Regions from separate parts of the Micromonospora sp. NBC_00860 genome, predicted to be linked through region 1. Evidence: riboswitches for the same ligand, from Rfam matches in the RefSeq annotation. Region 1 holds a riboswitch; each other region holds the start of a gene.
What was found. A riboswitch is a leader RNA that binds a small molecule or an ion and turns the genes downstream of it on or off. The one in region 1 is predicted to bind cyclic di-AMP.

Region 2: linked by a shared signal. The riboswitch ahead of OH804_RS27730 (C40 family peptidase) and the one ahead of OH804_RS01155 (coiled-coil domain-containing protein) in region 1 are both predicted to bind cyclic di-AMP.
Region 3: linked by a shared signal. The riboswitch ahead of OH804_RS25440 (hypothetical protein) and the one ahead of OH804_RS01155 (coiled-coil domain-containing protein) in region 1 are both predicted to bind cyclic di-AMP.
Region 4: linked by a shared signal. The riboswitch ahead of OH804_RS17760 (C39 family peptidase) and the one ahead of OH804_RS01155 (coiled-coil domain-containing protein) in region 1 are both predicted to bind cyclic di-AMP.

Annotation. Positions count from the first base shown of each region.
Region 1 covers NZ_CP108825.1:235,167-239,156, forward strand. The annotation lists gene OH804_RS01140 (1-phosphofructokinase family hexose kinase) at 1-69, opposite strand, end outside; gene OH804_RS01145 (SRPBCC family protein) at 259-723, shown strand; gene OH804_RS01150 (hypothetical protein) at 873-1,382, opposite strand; gene OH804_RS01155 (coiled-coil domain-containing protein) at 1,525-2,589, opposite strand; cyclic di-AMP (ydaO/yuaA leader) riboswitch at 2,595-2,726, opposite strand; gene OH804_RS01160 (cation diffusion facilitator family transporter) at 2,871-3,788, opposite strand; gene OH804_RS01165 (HelD family protein) at 3,895-3,990, opposite strand, start outside.
Region 2 covers NZ_CP108825.1:6,009,727-6,013,716, forward strand. The annotation lists gene OH804_RS27720 (pyridoxamine 5'-phosphate oxidase family protein) at 35-595, opposite strand; gene dcd (dCTP deaminase) at 596-1,273, shown strand; gene OH804_RS27730 (C40 family peptidase) at 1,348-2,388, opposite strand; cyclic di-AMP (ydaO/yuaA leader) riboswitch at 2,402-2,537, opposite strand; gene OH804_RS27735 (N-acetylmuramoyl-L-alanine amidase) at 2,773-3,990, shown strand, end outside.
Region 3 covers NZ_CP108825.1:5,534,215-5,538,204, forward strand. The annotation lists gene OH804_RS25420 (hypothetical protein) at 1-124, opposite strand, end outside; gene OH804_RS25425 (heavy-metal-associated domain-containing protein) at 138-347, opposite strand; gene OH804_RS25430 (metal-sensitive transcriptional regulator) at 444-740, shown strand; gene OH804_RS25435 (YibE/F family protein) at 1,037-2,407, shown strand; cyclic di-AMP (ydaO/yuaA leader) riboswitch at 2,574-2,704, shown strand; gene OH804_RS25440 (hypothetical protein) at 2,709-3,728, shown strand; gene OH804_RS25445 (carbonic anhydrase) at 3,785-3,990, opposite strand, start outside.
Region 4 covers NZ_CP108825.1:3,879,934-3,883,923, forward strand. The annotation lists gene OH804_RS17755 (alpha/beta hydrolase) at 1-315, opposite strand, end outside; gene OH804_RS17760 (C39 family peptidase) at 447-1,295, opposite strand; cyclic di-AMP (ydaO/yuaA leader) riboswitch at 1,528-1,669, opposite strand; gene OH804_RS17765 (hypothetical protein) at 1,954-2,724, opposite strand; gene OH804_RS17770 (hypothetical protein) at 2,857-3,273, opposite strand; gene OH804_RS17775 (acyltransferase family protein) at 3,366-3,990, opposite strand, start outside.

The sequences.
Region 1 (3,990 bases):
GTCGTTGGGCTGGTCCACTGTCACCGTCAGCTGTGGAGTGGGCGCGAAGACCATCACGTGCCCGCTCATCGGTCGTCGCCGTTCATGCTGGCCGCCCTCCGGCATCTTCGGAAGATTTTGTACTAACCGACCTTAATGGCGCAGGTGGTGACAGGTCGTCGCATCCGCCCGGTCCGGCGCGGCGCTGGGGGCCGCCGGGCGTTGCCAGGCAGACATCGGTACGGGACGATCGGGCGACCAACGACGGCGGGAGACGGTGTGCTCAGCAGCGATACCTTCAGCTACACCGTCCAGGCCCGGTGCTCACCCGCCGAGGCGGCCGCGTTGCTCAGTGACCTGACCCGGCAGGGCGAGCTGCATCCGCTGATCGTCCGGGTCCGCCGGGTGCCGCCCCGGCCCGGCGCCCAGGCCAGTTACACGATCAACGACCGGTTGGCGGCCGGTCCGCTGCGCTTCCGGACCACCTACCACGCGGACGTGCTGATCAGCGAGGCCGACGAGATCGTCATGGTGGCCCGCCAGTGGCCCGCCACCACCGTGCGCAACCACACCCGACTACGCGCCGAGCCGGACGGCCTGGTCCGCATCGACGTCGAGATCACCCTGACCGCGCCGACGCCACTGTTCCGCTACGCGTTCCGCCAGGCGCAAGCCGCTCACCTGGCCCTCGCCACCCGGCTGGGCGCGGCCCTCGACCGCACCGGCAACCCGCCGCCCACCTGAACCCGGCGCCCCGAGGCTCGCGCACCCGCTTCGTCGATCTTGCAGTTCCGGTTGTCGATATCGGTGAGATGCCCCCTTTGTCGGGACAGCAAGTGCAAGATCGCGGCGCAGGGCAGGCCGTGACCTTGGCGCGTACCGCGGGTGGGCACCTAGGTTGTGGTCGCGGCGCGAGCGCGGTTCGTGCGGGTGGTTCGGGCGGCGGGACGCCGGCCCCACGGCTTGTAGGTGGACAGCACCGTCGCGATGATCATCAGGCTGGTCGACACCGCCGGCGCGATGACCAGATCGGCGCGATCGCGTGCGGGCAGGGCGGCGCCGACCGCTCCGGCGTGGCGCAGGTTGGGGGTGAGCAGGAACAGCACCAGCCCGACCATCACAGTGGTGAGCACCAGCTTGACCAGCACCCACCGGTGGCGCAGCAGGCCCCACGGGGTGAGCAGCGAGCTGGCGACTCCGATCAGCCAGACCAGGACGCTCAGCGGCGCGAACAGCAGCGTCCCGACCAGGGCCGTGACCGGATAGACCACCGCCGGGTCGGCGCCCCGCTGCACGGCGATGCCGAGGGTGAGTAGCACCAGGTCGGCGCCCAGCCAGCCGAGCGAGGTGACGAGGTGCAGGGTGAGCAGCGCCTTGCGGGTGGCGGGTCGGATCCGAGGCATACGCCGATGCTGCCCGCCGGCCCCGGCCGGGTCGTCCGACGAGCGACGACATCAGGGGTACGCCCGGCGACGTAGCCCGGCCCCGGACACGCGTGATGCCTGTGAGCCGTCCCGGTGGCTCACAGGCATCACGACGCGTGGGTCAGTAGACCGACAGGTGCACGTGGTTGGTGTGGTCGGTGGACGGGGTGCCGTGCGCCCCGCTGTACGACTTCCACCCGCTGCTGGGCAGCCAGATCTGCCTGTACCAGATCACGTAGAGCACGGCGAGCCGGTCGGCGTTGCGGATGAAGTACGCGGCCAGGTTGTTGCCGTACGTCTTGTCGCCGCCGGTGGCGTTTCCGCCGAAGCCGTTCTTTTGCGCGGCGAAGTCGCAGGCCCGGCCCTTCGGGTGCTCACCGGAGCCGCTGGGGCGGTGGCACGAGACGTACCGGGTGAAGCCCGCGGACTTGGCCTGGTTGAGCGCGTGCAGGGTGCGCGGGGTGATGCAGCCGTTGGCCGGCGTGGGGTCGTTGACGCTGCACGACTCGGAGGGCCAGGAGCCGTCGGAGTTGCGCGGCGCGGCCTTCGCGTTGGCGCTGGAGGTGCCCCGGTTGGAGCCGGCGTCGGCGGTGGTCTGCGGCTTGGGCGTGGTGGCCACGGTCAGGGCCCGTTCGGCCTGGTCCTTGCGCTTGGCCATCACCGCGACCTGCTTGCGCTGTTCGTTGATCTCGCCGTCCAGGGCCACCCGGGTGCGGTTGGCCTTGTCCTTGCTGTCGAGCAGGTCGCGAAGCACCCGGTCCTCGTTGGCGGCCACCGCGTCCAGCGCGGCGGCCCGGTCCATGAAGCCTTCCGGGGTGTTGCTGTTGAGCAGCGCCGACATCGCGCCGAGCCGGCCGGTGCGGTACGCCACCTCGGCGATCTCGCCGACCTTGCCGTTGCGCTGGCCGATCTCGACCTCGATGGTCTTCAACTGGGTGGCGAGCTGCTGTTGCCGTTTCACTGAGGTGTCCAGGGCGCGCTTCGCGTCCAGGTAGCCCTTGCTGGCGGCCTCGAGTTGGGCGCGCAACGCCGGGGTGCCGCCCTCCTCGTCTGAGTCGGGTGCGGCGGCCCGCAGGCCGGTCGGGGGAGCGGCCGAGGCGGTGCCGGCCGGGAGCGCGACGCCGAGGGTGAACATCGCGACGATCAGGGCCGCCAGTCGGGCGGCGGGTGGTCGTGCTGGTGCCACTGCGCATGTCCTTCCGTCAGCCGCCGACCGGGTTAGCTGACGGGTTCGGGACGGAAGATCCCTACCGCTGACGCGGATACACCCCAGGAACATGGTTCCCCGGTTCGCCCGCTTGGGCGATTAGGCGGCGGCCGCCACCGGCGCCGGGAAGGCGCCGCCTGGTGGAGGCCGGGACCGAGCCTACCGGTGCCGGTGGGGCGGCTGCAGCCAATGTGACGGACGGTGCGTGCGTCACCACGGAAAATTACGGCAAGAGCGGAGGAAAGCTCCGAAAAGCCCCCTCACCACTCGATGGAGCCGCACGCTCCGGAGGCGGCGCCCGGCTCGATCTGCAACGTCGCGTGCTCGATGCGGAAGTCGTCGTGCAGGGCGGTACGCGCCGCGGTGAGCACCGCGCCGACCTCCGCGCCGGGTGCCATGGTCAGGTGTGCGGAGGCCACCTCCATGCCCGAGGTGAGCGTCCAGACGTGCAGGTCGTGCACCTCGACGACACCCGGGACGGCGGCCAGTCGGTCGTGCACGGCGGTCACCTGGAGGTGCTCCGGGGCGGCCTGCACCAGGATGCGGATGGCGGCGCGGGCCAGCCGCCAGGTGCGCGGCAGGATGAACACGCCGATGGCGACCGCGACCAGGGGATCTGCCCACCACCAGTCGGTGACGGTGATGAGCAGGGCCGCGCCGATGACGCCGAGCGAGCCGAGCAGGTCGCCGACCACCTCCAGGTAGGCGCCCTGGAGGTTGATGCTCTCCCGGGCCCCGGCGCGCAGCAGGGCGAAGGCGGCGACGTTCGCGAGCAGGCCGAGCACTGCCACCGCGAGCATCGGGCCGGCGATGACCTGGTGCGGGTCGCCGAAACGGCGGATCGCCTCGATCACCACGTAGATCGCCACGCCGGAGAGCAGGACGGCGTTGGCCAGCGCGGCGAGCACCTCGAGCCGGTAGAGCCCGAAGGTGCGCTGCGGGTCGCCGGTGGCCCGCCGGGTCGCCGTGATCGCGGCGAGCGCCATCCCGATGCCGAGTACGTCGGTGAACATGTGCCCGGCGTCGGAGAGCAGGGCGAGTGAGCCGGTGTGCAGGGCGACCACCGCCTCGACCACCATCAGGGTGGCGAGCAGCCCGAACGCCGCCCAGAGTCGACCTCGGTGCTGGTGTGCGGCATTGGCGACGGACCCATGGTGGTGGTCATGACCTGCGCCCACGAGAACCACCTTCCGCCGCTGGTCGGGACCCGGTCAAATGTATGCTCACATCGCTATGTGTGCAAGTGTACGGGCAGCGCCTCCCGCCGGCGGCAGTCCGCACACGTCAGCCGGTCGGGTCGATGGTGGTGAGCCGCTGGGTGGCCCGGGAGAGCGCCACGTACAGGGTGCGTACCCCGGCGCCCGGATCGGCCCGGATCTC
Region 2 (3,990 bases), 1.7 Mb from region 1:
GACGGAGCCGGCGCCGGCGGTCTTCCGGTCACGGTCAGGCGGCGGCGGTGCACTGGACGTCACGGCTGAGGCGGGTCGGGCGGGTCTGCGGGACGGTCAGTGGGGCGGCGACCGCCGCCGGGGCGTTTGGGTCGAGCCAGACCCGAACGGCCGGCCGGCCCGGCGGGAGGCCCGGAATGCCCGCGACCTGTTGCTCACGGCGGGTGAGCATCGCCACGTCGACGGTGAACTCGAAGAGCCGCCAGTCGACCTGCGGCTCGGCCCGGGCGCTCTGCGCCAGGAGCGCCACCCGGACCGGATCGGTCACCGGACGGGCGCGCCCCGCCACGTACGCCTCGTCGTCGCTCTCCTCCGCGGGGAACGAGTGCAGCGCGTAACGGCCGTCACGTTCGAGGTCGCGGCGCTTGGGCGAGTCGATGATGAAGCAGAACAGCCCCTCGGCGGTGATGACCGGGGAGACCGGATGGACGCGGGGCCCGCCGTCGGCACGGACCGTGGCCAGATAGCCGAAGCCCGGCCCGTATTGCTGGAGGAGAACGCGGATCCCGTCGGCGAGTCGGGGCTCGTCGGCGGCGAATTCGGACCAGGAAGCCATGTGGGCATTCTATCGAACAAATGTACGAGCAGCGACCTCGACTCGCTGGTCACCGGCACCGAATCCGGCCACTTCCGCCAGCGCGGCTATGGTGGTCCGATGCTGCTCTCCGACCGCGACCTGGTCTCCGAGATCAAGGCCGGCACGCTGGGCCTGGAGCCGTTCGAGCCCACCCTGGTGCAACCGTCCAGCATCGACGTCCGACTCGACCGGCTGTTCCGGGTCTTCAACAACCACCTCTACACCCACATCGATCCCGCCATGCAGCAGGACGACCTGACGTCGGTGGTCGAGGTCCCCGATGGCGAGCCGTTCGTGCTGCACCCGGGGGAGTTCGTGCTCGCCTCGACGCTGGAGGTCATCTCGCTGGGTGACCAGCTCGCCGGCCGACTGGAGGGCAAGAGCTCCCTGGGCCGGCTCGGGCTGCTCACGCACTCCACAGCCGGTTTCATCGACCCGGGCTTCTCCGGTCACGTGACGCTGGAACTCTCGAACGTGGCGAACCTGCCGATCACCCTCTGGCCGGGCATGAAGATCGGGCAGCTCTGCATCTTCCGGCTCTCCTCGCCGGCCGAGCACCCGTACGGCTCGGTGGTCTACGGCTCGCGCTACCAGGGCCAGCGGGGGCCGACGCCCAGCCGCGCCTGGCAGCACTGGCGCACCTGGCCAACCCGCTGAGGCTCCGCTGCTAGAACCAGGACGACGAGGGCCCGCCGCGACGGATCGCGACGGGCCCTCTGGTCACCCTGGGGTCAGCCTGGGCGGCCGTAGCTGTGGATCGGGCCGTCGTCGACCTTCTTCATCTTCACCGGTTGACCGGCCTGGGAGGCGTGCACCACCCAGCCGCCGCCGACGTACATGCCGACGTGGTGGATGTCGCTGTAGTAGAAGACCAGGTCGCCGGGACGCAGGTCGCCCCTGCTGACGTTCTTGGTCACGCGGCTCTGCGCGGCGGCGTTGTGCGGCAGCGACACGCCGGCCTTCGCCCAGGCGGCCAGCATCAGCCCGGAGCAGTCGTACGAGTTCGGACCCTCGGCACCCCAGACGTAGGGCTTGCCGATCTGCGCGCAGGCGAACTTGACAGCGGTGCCCGCGGCGCCGCCGGGGTAGCTACCCGGGCAGGGCGCCGGGCGCAAAGGACCGCCGCCGCCGTTGCCGTACACCTTGAGGCGTAGCTTCTGCAGGCGGTCGATCTCTTCGTTGATCTGCTTCTTCTTCGCCGCCAGCTGGGCCTCGGTGCGGGTCAGCTGGGCCACCATCTCGTCCAGCGGCGCCTTCTGCGCGGCCAGCTGGTCGCGCAGGTCGGCCACCTGGCGTACGTCCTTCTGCTGGTTGTGCGCGAAGCGGTCGAGCATTTCGAGCTGGCCGACCACCTCGCTCGGCGACCGGCTGCCCAGCACCGCGTTGACTGTCGAGACGTTCTCGCCCTTGTAGGCGCGTACGGCCAGCGCGCTGACCTTGTCCATCGCGGCGTCGACCTGGCGCTCCAGCGGGGTGATCCGGGCGGCCAGCGCGTCGGCCTGCTTGCGCTTCGCGGCGAGGTCGGTGCGGGTGGCGTTGTGCCGTTCGATGATCGGTTCGAGCTTGTTCCAGTCGGCGTCGATCTGGCGCTCGATCTCGGCGACGGACGGGTCAGCGTGGGCCGCCGTGGCACTGCCGGTCAGAACGACGGCGACGCCGGCCAGCGCGGCGAGTGCGGTGGTGAAGCGGGACCAGCGTGGGCGCGGCACGATCGACGGCGGGCCGGCTGATGCCGACCGCTCGGACGACGGCCGCGGGGCATGGAGTGCCACCGGGGTTCCGTACTCCTTCTTCCTGACCGCCTACCGGGTTAGCTGACGGGTTCGGGCGGGAAGTCGGCGCCCTACCGCAGTGGTTGCGGATTCACCCCGAGGGACCTGGGTCCCCGGTTCGCTCGGAAACGACTCGGCGGTGTCGGTCCGTTACCGCCCGGGCTGGGCGGAGCTGCTGTCGGGCCGACAAATGACCAGAGTAGAGACGCCTGTTACCGATCCGCAACCCGTGCGGCCGTGACACTCCGTACCGATTGGACGAGGTCACCGACCGTGTGTGAAGAATTCTTTCCGCAGGCTTCGATAGATGGAAAGGTATTGACGCAACCTCCCGGACGGCGCGATGGTGACCTGACCTCACTCCGCGAGAATCTAGGGGGTTCGATGCACCATCCAACCCTGTCGACCGGCTGGCGTGCACTGCTCGCCGCCACCGTGGTCGCCGCCGCGACCACTGTGCCACTCTCCGTCGGCCCGGCCGCCGCCGCGCCCACCACCGACCGCCAGCAGCAGTACGCCGCCGCAGCCAGCGAGTACGGCGTGCCGGCCGTCGTGCTGCTCGGCGTCTCCTACCTGGAGTCGCGCTGGGACACCAACGCCGGCACACCGAGCACCAGTGGCGGCTACGGCCCGATGCACCTGACCGACGCCCGGCACGTGGCCGCCCTACCCGGGCGCGGTCACCACGACGCCGGTGCCGAGGACCCACGCGGTGACGACTCCCGACCCGCCCGGGTGCCCGTGCCCCGGCCGGTCGAGGCGCCCGCCCCGTCCACCGCCGCGTTGCAGACCGTGGACGCCGCCGCCGCGCTGACCGGCGCCGCCCCCGAGGCACTGCGCACCGACGTGGGCCTCAACATCCGTGGCGGGGCCGCGCTGCTGGGCGCGTACCAGAGGGATCTGGGCGCGCCGGTCGGCGCCGGCACCGACCCGGCGGCCTGGTACGGCGCGGTGGCCCGCTACTCGGGCGCGGACAGCGCCGACGCCGCGGCGGCCTTCGCCGACGAGGTCTTCACCACCATCGGCGCGGGCCAGTCCCGGGTGACCGACGACGGCCAGCGGGTCAGCCTGCCGGCCCGCGCGGTACGGCCCGAACGTTCCTGGTTGGACCGGCTGGGCCTGCGCCGGCTGGCCCGCCCGGACGGGGTGGAGTGCCCGCACACCATCTCCTGCGAGTGGATCCCGGCACCCTACGAGGCGTTCGGTGACGGGGACTACGGCAACCACGACCTCTCCGACCGGCCCGCGCGGCAGAAGATCGAGTACATCGTCATCCACGACACCGAGGCGAGTTGGGCGACGACCCTGCAACTCGTCCAGGATCCGACCTACGTGAGCTGGCACTATTCGCTGCGCTCGGTCGACGGGCACATCGCCCAGCACGTGAAGACCAAGGACGTCGGCTGGCACGCCGGCAACTGGTACGTCAACGCGAAGTCGATCGGGCTGGAACACGAGGGCTTCGCGGCGCAGGGCACCTGGTACACCGAGGCGATGTACCGGACCTCGGCGAAGCTGGTCCGGCACCTGGCGCTGCGGCTGGGCATCCCACTGGACCGCCAGCACATCATCGGCCACGACAACGTGCCCGGCACCATCGCC
Region 3 (3,990 bases), 2.2 Mb from region 1:
CGTCGCCGTCGTGCCGGCTCTCGGCGGCCGGGGCGGGGTCGACGACCCGGCCGATCCCGTAGGTCGCGCCGAAGACCGCCGCCAGGCCGACGGCGAACCCGGCCAGTCTCGTCACGGTGCGCATGCCGGCCCTCCGATCACGCGTCGACGAGGTCGTAGCCGGCCTCGTCGACGGCGGCCCGGACGACAGCGGTGTCCAGCGGCTCGTCGCTGCTCACCGTGACCCGGCCGGCCGCGAGGTCGACCTGGACGTCCCGCACACCCGCGATGGCGCTGACCTCGGCGCTCACCGCGCTGACGCAGTGCCCGCAGGTCATGCCCTGCACCTGGTACGTCGTGTTGACCATTGGATCGTCTCCTCTTGCGGTACCGGTACCCGGTGGGGGTATCTCATCGGGACACGACCGTACCATACCCCCTGGGGGTAGGCTATCCTGGTCGGCATGACCGCACCCACCCCGATCCGCGGATACACCGCCAGCAAGGACCAGCTGCTCGCGCGGCTCCGCCGCGTCGAGGGGCAGGTCCGGGGCATCGAGAAGATGGTCGACGACGACCGCTACTGCATCGACGTGCTCACCCAGATCTCCGCGATCCAGGCCGCCCTCGACAAGGTGGCCCTGGGGCTGCTCGACGGGCACGCCCGGCACTGCATGCACGAGGGCGCCGCCGAGGGTCGAGCCGACGAGATGGCCACCGAGATGATGGCGGCGGTCGGTCGGCTCATGAAGCGCGGCTGACCGCCGGGGCCGCCACGCGGGCGGTTCGGGCACCCGACACTCCGCCACGACCTGCGACGCCCAGGTTGGCTGGCTAGCATCTCCCACGATGGCCCTCCGCATGCCGCCGTACAGCCGGGCACCCTCGCCGCCACGACGTGGCGTCGTCCCCGGTCGACCGGGCCGAGCACTGACCCTCCGTGATCAAGTGGTCATCAGGCAGCGATCCGTCCCGCCGTCCGCCGCGTTTCCACAGCAACGGTGAACCGTCCGGACCGCTGACCCGTATCCCGCACCGGATCGTTGGGAGTCTCACCTTGGCCGCCGACCACACTCACAGTGCGCCGTCCGCCCCACCACGGGTGCGACGGATCCTCGTCATGACGGTGGTCCCCCTCTTCGTCGCCACAGTGCTCGCCGCGGCGCTGCTCTGGCCGCGCGGCGGGTCACCGCAGACCGATGGTGGTGCGGACGTGCCGCGCTACCCCGGCACTGTCACCCGGGTGGTGAGCGAGCCGTGCCCGCCGACCCCGTCGGTTCCCGAGGGCACACCGAGGGTCGGCGACGGACGGTGCGGCACCGTCGACGTCCGGGTGGACGACGGGCCGACCGCCGGCAAACAGGTACGGACACCGGTGCCCGACGGGCCCGGCGCACCCCGGGTCGAGGTCGGCGACGAGGTCATCCTGGTCGAGCTGGCCGACCCCACCGACCCGACCACCAGCAACTGGAACATCGCCGAGCACCAACGCGGCACCCCGATGGTGTGGCTGGCGGTGGTCTTCGCGGCCGCGATCGTCGCGTTCGGTCGATGGCGAGGCCTGGCCGCGCTCGCCGGGCTGGCCGCCAGCTTCGCCATCCTGCTCACCTTCGTGCTGCCGGGCATCGGCGCCGGCCGGTCACCACTGCTGGTGGCGGTGGTGGGCGCGGCCCTGATCATGTTCGTGGTGCTCTATCTGACGCACGGCGTCACCGCACAGACGTCGGTCGCGGTGCTCGGCACCCTGGGCAGTCTGGTGCTGACCGGCGTGCTCGCCACCATCGCCACGGCAGCGACCCACCTCACCGGTTTCGGCAGTGAAGACGCCACCACCCTGTCGATGTTCCAGGGCGACGTGGACCTGCACGGCCTGCTGCTCGCGGGGATCATCATCGGGTCGCTCGGGGTGCTCGACGACGTCACTGTCACCCAGGCGGCCACCGTCACCGAGCTGGCGAACGCCAACCCCGGGCTGACCCGGTTGCAGCTGTACCGGGCGGCCACCCGGGTCGGCCGCGCGCACATCGCCTCCACTGTCAACACCATCGTGCTGGCGTACGCGGGCGCGTCGCTACCCCTGCTGCTCCTGCTCACCGCCGACGCACGGCCGATCGGGCAGATCCTCACCAGTGAGTTCCTCGCGCAGGAGATCGTCCGCAGCGCGGTCGCCACCCTCGGTCTGATCGCCGCCGTACCGCTGACCACCGGGCTGGCCGCCGTGGTGACCGCCGCCGGACGCAGCGATGCCCCACCGTCCACCGACGCTCCCTCGCCCCGGCCCCAGCCGGACCGCACGGAGGCACTTGCCGCACTCAGCTCACCGCGGACGACCGGCTCCGACGAGCCGGACCGGACGCGGACCACACCCCCATCTGAGGCCACCGACCGGTGGCCGGAGTCGAACAGGAGCACGGATACGGCATGGTGACACTCCTCAGCGTGACCAGATCGGGCATCCACCCTGAGAACCACGTCACTGGTCACTCAACGCTATGGCGAAATGACGCTTTTGGTCGGCATCCAGGCGTAGCTCACCCGGTCGACTCTCGGGTAACCTCGCTGCCGGTTACCGATGAAGGCGCGAAGCGGCGCCTGCGGTGCCACCGCCCAATCGCCAGCCGGCGAGCCGGGGACCCAGGTATCTGGGGTGAATCCGCGTCAGCGGTAGGGGCCGCTTCCGCCCCGAACCCGTCAGCTAACCCGGTCGGCGGTCGACGGAAGGGAACATTGTGACGGCACCCCTACGCCGCTGGTTGACACCCGTGGTGGCCGTGATCGCCGCACTGACAGTGCTCGCCGGGCCGCTCCCGGCACACGCCGCCCCGACGAACCCCACACCGTCCGGGCACGAGGAGGACGGCGAGCCCAAGCTGCTCAACGACGTCATCGAGCAGGCCAACCGCGACTACTCCGCCGCCAAGTCCAAGCTGGACAAGTCCAAGAAGCGGCAGAGCGAGCTGGCGGCAGAGGTCAACCGGGCCAAGGCCGACCTCGACGCGTTGGCCCCGCAGGTCGGGCAGATCGCCGCCCAGGCGTACCGGACCGGCCGGATCGGCGCGGTCGCCATGCTGCTGGAGAGCGACGCTCCCGACTCGTTCGTCCAGCGCGCCGGGATGCTCGACGAGATCAACATGGTCAACGAGAAGAAGCTCTCCGAGGTCAACGAGGTGAAGGCCCGCGCCGAGCAGGCCAAACTGGCCCTCGACACCGAGGTCCGCGAGCAGCAGAAGCAGACCGCCCTGATGGCGAAGCGCAAGAGCGAGGCCGACAAGGCGCTCTCCCTCGTCGGCGGCAAGGGTTTCACCGGCGGCCTGGTGGATGCCACCTCCAAGGTCGCGAAGATCGGCCCGGGTCGCACGGCCGACGGTGACTGGAAGCCCCAGTCGTGCAGCGAGAACGACCCCACCACGTCCGGCTGCGTCACGCCGCGCACGCTGCACGCGTACAAGGAGGTCAAGGCGGCCGGCTTCAACCGGTTCGTCGGCTGCTACCGCCCCGGCGGGCCGTGGGAGCACCCGAAGGGCCGCGCCTGCGACTGGTCGCTACAGAAGAGCGGGTTCTCCCCGTGGCACAACAACGACACCCGGACGTACGGCAACAACGTCGCCGCGTTCCTCATCCGTAACGCCGACCGGCTCGGCATCTACTACGTGATCTGGAACCGGCAGATCTGGTTCCCGGCCACCGGCTGGAGTTCGTACAGCGGGCCGTCGAACCACACCGACCACGTCCACATGTCGTTGCTCTGACCCGCACGATCCCCGTCGAGGGCCGTTCCGCGTGACGCGGAGCGGCCCTCGACGCGTCAGACGGTGGCGGGCGCGGTCGCGTCGGTCGACCCGGCCGGGCTGTCCAGCGTCGCGAAGCCGGCCGGCATGGCGGCCACCGGGCGCACCGCTCCGGCGGCCAGCCGGTAGGACACCCCCACCACCGCGCATCGCCCCCGCGCCACCTCGTCGGCCAGCACCGGGGACTGCCCGAGCAACGTCTCGACGGTCTGGGCGATGTGGA
Region 4 (3,990 bases), 3.6 Mb from region 1:
CGCGTCCACCGGCGTTCCGGCGTCGCGGGCGGCCAGCGCCAGGCCGACCACGCCACCCAGCGAGTGCCCGAGCACGACCAGCCGGTCGTCGGGGGCGAGGGCCTGCGCGATCTGTTGGGCGAAGCCCGCGAAGGAGTACGACGGCAGCGGCGGCGCCCAGCCGTGTCCGGCGAGGTCCGGTGCAAGCCACCGCCCGGGCCAGTGCTGCTCGAGGTACGGCGCCCAGGGCAACCACACGTCCCCGGTCGCCCCCATGCCGTGCAGCAGCAGCAGGACCGGCCTACGGCCGGCGTGACCACCCGATTTCTCCACCACGGCCGCAGTCTCCCACGGTTCACGGCCCGGTACGAGAGCCGTCGATGGCGTTACCCGGGCCCGCGCGGACAAAGGCCGCGGGCGCCGGCTCCTTGTGGGAGACGGCGCCCGCGGCGGTCAGCGTGCCCGGGTCAGGCGGAGTAGCCCCGGCTGGTGATCCAGTTGGCCAGGTCGATCGTGGTGATCCAGTACGACGGGTCGGCCGGGTTCGCCGAGTCGGCGATCCGCACGGTGCGACCGTTGTCCTTGTAGCCCACGACGGCGATGTAGTGCCCGCCGCCGTAGGAGTGCCAGCCACCGTCGGTGTCGGTGGCGTCCCCGACGACGTTGGCCACCACGCCACGGCCGTCGGTGATGGCCTTCACCACGTCGGCCTGGAGCCGGTCCATCTGTGCCGGGCTGGGCGAGCCGGGGAACATCCGGGTCCGGTACGGGGAGCCCTTCACCTCGGCGTTCAGCACCCGGGTGGTGTCCTCGGCCGAGTTGGTGCCCATCTCGGTGGTGCCCAGCTCGGCGCCGAGCTCCTCCTGGGTGCGGTCGATGCCGGCGGCGCTGAGCGCGTTGCGGGTGGCCGCCGGGCCGCAGTTGTAGTAGGTGTTCTGCGCCTCGTAGTCGTAGTCCAGCACCTTGGTCGCGGGCGGCTTCGGCCGCTCCGGCTTCCGGGTCAGGTCCGGGTTGCTGCTGGCCTTTGCGGCGGGTGACGCGGTGCTGGTGGCCGGGGCGGCAGTGGTCGGCGCGGTTCCGGCCGAGGGGGACGCGTCCCGGGCCTCGCCACGGGAGGCGGCGACGTCGCTGCGCATCTCGGCGACAGTGGTCGCGGTGCGCTGGCCGGCCGGGGCGTCGTCGGCCGTGGTGAGCAGGGCGCCGGTGGTGGTGGCGATGGCGAGGGCCGCGGCGGAGGCGGCGACGATCTGGTACGGGCGCTCGGTGACGAGGCGACGGAGCTGACGCTTCACTGTGTGCTTCACGGGTTCCTCCACGGATCGGGGGGAGAGCGGCACACCGGGGCCGGACCGGTATCCGGGCAGGCGCCAGCGCGCGGATCGTGGTCCGCGGATGGTGAACCGCTCAGGGGAACGCCCGGCGCGGCCGGGCGGGAAAGGCGATGACCCGGGGGTCAGCTCACCGTCACTGGACGAGTGAGCGGGTGCACCGCCGCGCCGTGGAGGCGAGGGAACAACCGAGGGGTGGAAAGGTGCTGCACGAGGATGGGACTCCTTCCGACACCGCCTACCGGGTTAGCTGACGGATTCGGGCGGGAAGATCGCCCTACCGCGGGCCGTGGCTCGCGGATTCACCCCGGACTTACTGGTGGGTCCCCGGTTCGTTGATCACGATTAAGCGGGTCGGTGCGGCGTCGCGTCTTGCGATCGGTTACCGCACCGGACGGGACGACACTACTGGCCGCTTCACGCCCTGCCAAGCCAGGTTCACCTGCGTAAACCTCAATTGGCGCGACAATTTCTGCGCGTATTGCCGATGATGTGACTCGATGGGACAACCGGTTACGGTGACGCCTGCGGTCGACAACCGGACAGGCCGCGAAGAAGGCGACCATAATCGCGGGAACAATGCCGCCGATCGCGCCGACCGTCCGATTCCGCTATTGGGTGACCGGCCTCACATCACGGATCGGGCTCAACTCACCCGGGCCGGGCGCCACCGTGCCACGACGGCGGGTCGTATCGCATCGGCCACCGACCGGCGAGCGGGCACCGGGGTCGGACGCAGCCGGGCCGCCGCCGCGTACGCCTCCTCGGCGAGGGTACGGGCCGACTCGGCGGCCAACTCCGCGTCGCGCCAGGCGGCCCGCTCACGGCCGGCGGCCACCTGGTAGTCGGCCAGCCGCGCGTCCCGGACCACCCGGCTGATCAGCACCTCCTGCTCGACAGGGTGTCGCCGGGGATCCCAGCCACGCCGGTGCCCGAACACGTCGCTGAGCTGGGCCATGGTCAGGTCGCCCCGCCAGTACGCCGCCATCGCCGCGCGGTGCAGATAGCGTTCCCGGGCGGCGTACTCGGCGGGGGTGTGCGGGGTCTGCGGGGTGGGCAACACCCCGGCCCCGGCGAAGCGACGCGCTGCGGTGTCCGCCTCGTCGTACCCGGTCCAGGCCCGCTCCAATTGCTCCTGAGCGGTCAGCCAGGCGGCGCGTCGGCGCCGGGCGGTGGTGGCCGCGCCCGCCGCGGCGACGGCCACCTCCTCGGCGTACCGGCGCACGTCGACGGCCTCGGCGGCGGCCATCTCCCGGACGGTCGGCCCGGCCGGGGGCGGATCGTCAGCGGGCCGCTCCCGTTCGGGGCGGGCGGCCAGGACGGTGAGGAGGCCCAGGGTCAGCAGGAACAGCGTCGACCAGATGGCGGCGGCCTGCGGCACCTCGGTCACGAACTGGTAGAAGACGACGGTCTCCATGGTCGGCACCTCGGGGAGAGAGCAGTGCGATGGGGAGCCGCATCGACCAGCGGGCCAGTGTGGGCCACGGGTCGGCGGGTCAGGGAGCGGTGGGTCGACGGGGCGCGGTGACGGGACGGTCGTCCCGGTGGCTCAGCGCCCGGGTGGGGCCCGGGAAGCCCGACCGCTCGCAGCGTCGACGAGGGGCAGCCGGTCGGACCCGGCCGCGCGGACCGGCAGCACGCGGGCCGCGATGGTGCCCTGGTCGCCGGGGAGCGCCACCGGCGTGTCGACCGACGATGTCGGGACCGACTCCTCGGCGGCCTCCGGCGGTATCGCCTGGCGCGCCGCACCGTGCGCCCCGACCTGCCGGCAGGAGGCCGCCAGCGGCCCGGCGGCGACGGAGGCCAGCACCGCATTCGACGTCGGCACCGGGCTGGGCGTTGATCCGGCGGCCGTGGCCGGGCCTGCGCCGAGCGCCAGGGCCGCGACGACGGCGAGGCTGGTCAGCACCCGCGTCGCCCAGCGCGCCACCCACCACAGCGGACAGGTGAACGCGACCGGAAGCACGGCACCAGGCTACCGTCGTGCCGACCCGGGCGCACTGGCCACGGGCGTGTCGGATCACGCCGCGCCGACCCCGCTGACCAGGGTGGACGCTGTCAGCGCAGGTCGACGTACGTTGATCGACCGCCGGCCTGACCGACCTCGTCGGCAGCCCCGCCGGCCTCGCCGCGGGCGCTGCTCACGGGGTCTCGGGCGTCGTCGCCGCCGGCGGTGCGCTGTCGGGGGACGGGCGCCGGACGGGCCGCGCGGCGGGGCGCGAGCCGGCGCATCATCGGGGTCTCGACGAAGCGGTGCAGCAGGCCGGCGAGGATCAGGTTCGCCACCAGGAAGCCGAGCACCACGGCCGGGCCACGCCAACCCTCGAAGCCGATCCCCCAGGTTCCGCTCCAGCGCAGCACGCTCGTCATCACCAGCACGTGCACCAGGTAGAAGGCGAACGAGACCTCACCGAGCCAGACCAGCGGCCGGGACCGCCACGGCGAGCGCCGACCCCGCACGTCCGCGTCCGCGGCGGCGGTGATCACCAACAGGTACGCGACAGCGAGCAGCGTGGTCCACAGCTCGGCACGGATCCACTGCGCGGCCGTCACCCAGGTGACCAGGAAGATTCCGCTGGCCACGGTCAGACCGGGACCGCGCCACAGCCCTCGGCGCATCAACTCGGCCGCCACCGCGCCCAACCAGAACTCCAGCGACCGCACCGGCGGGAAGATCTGGGTG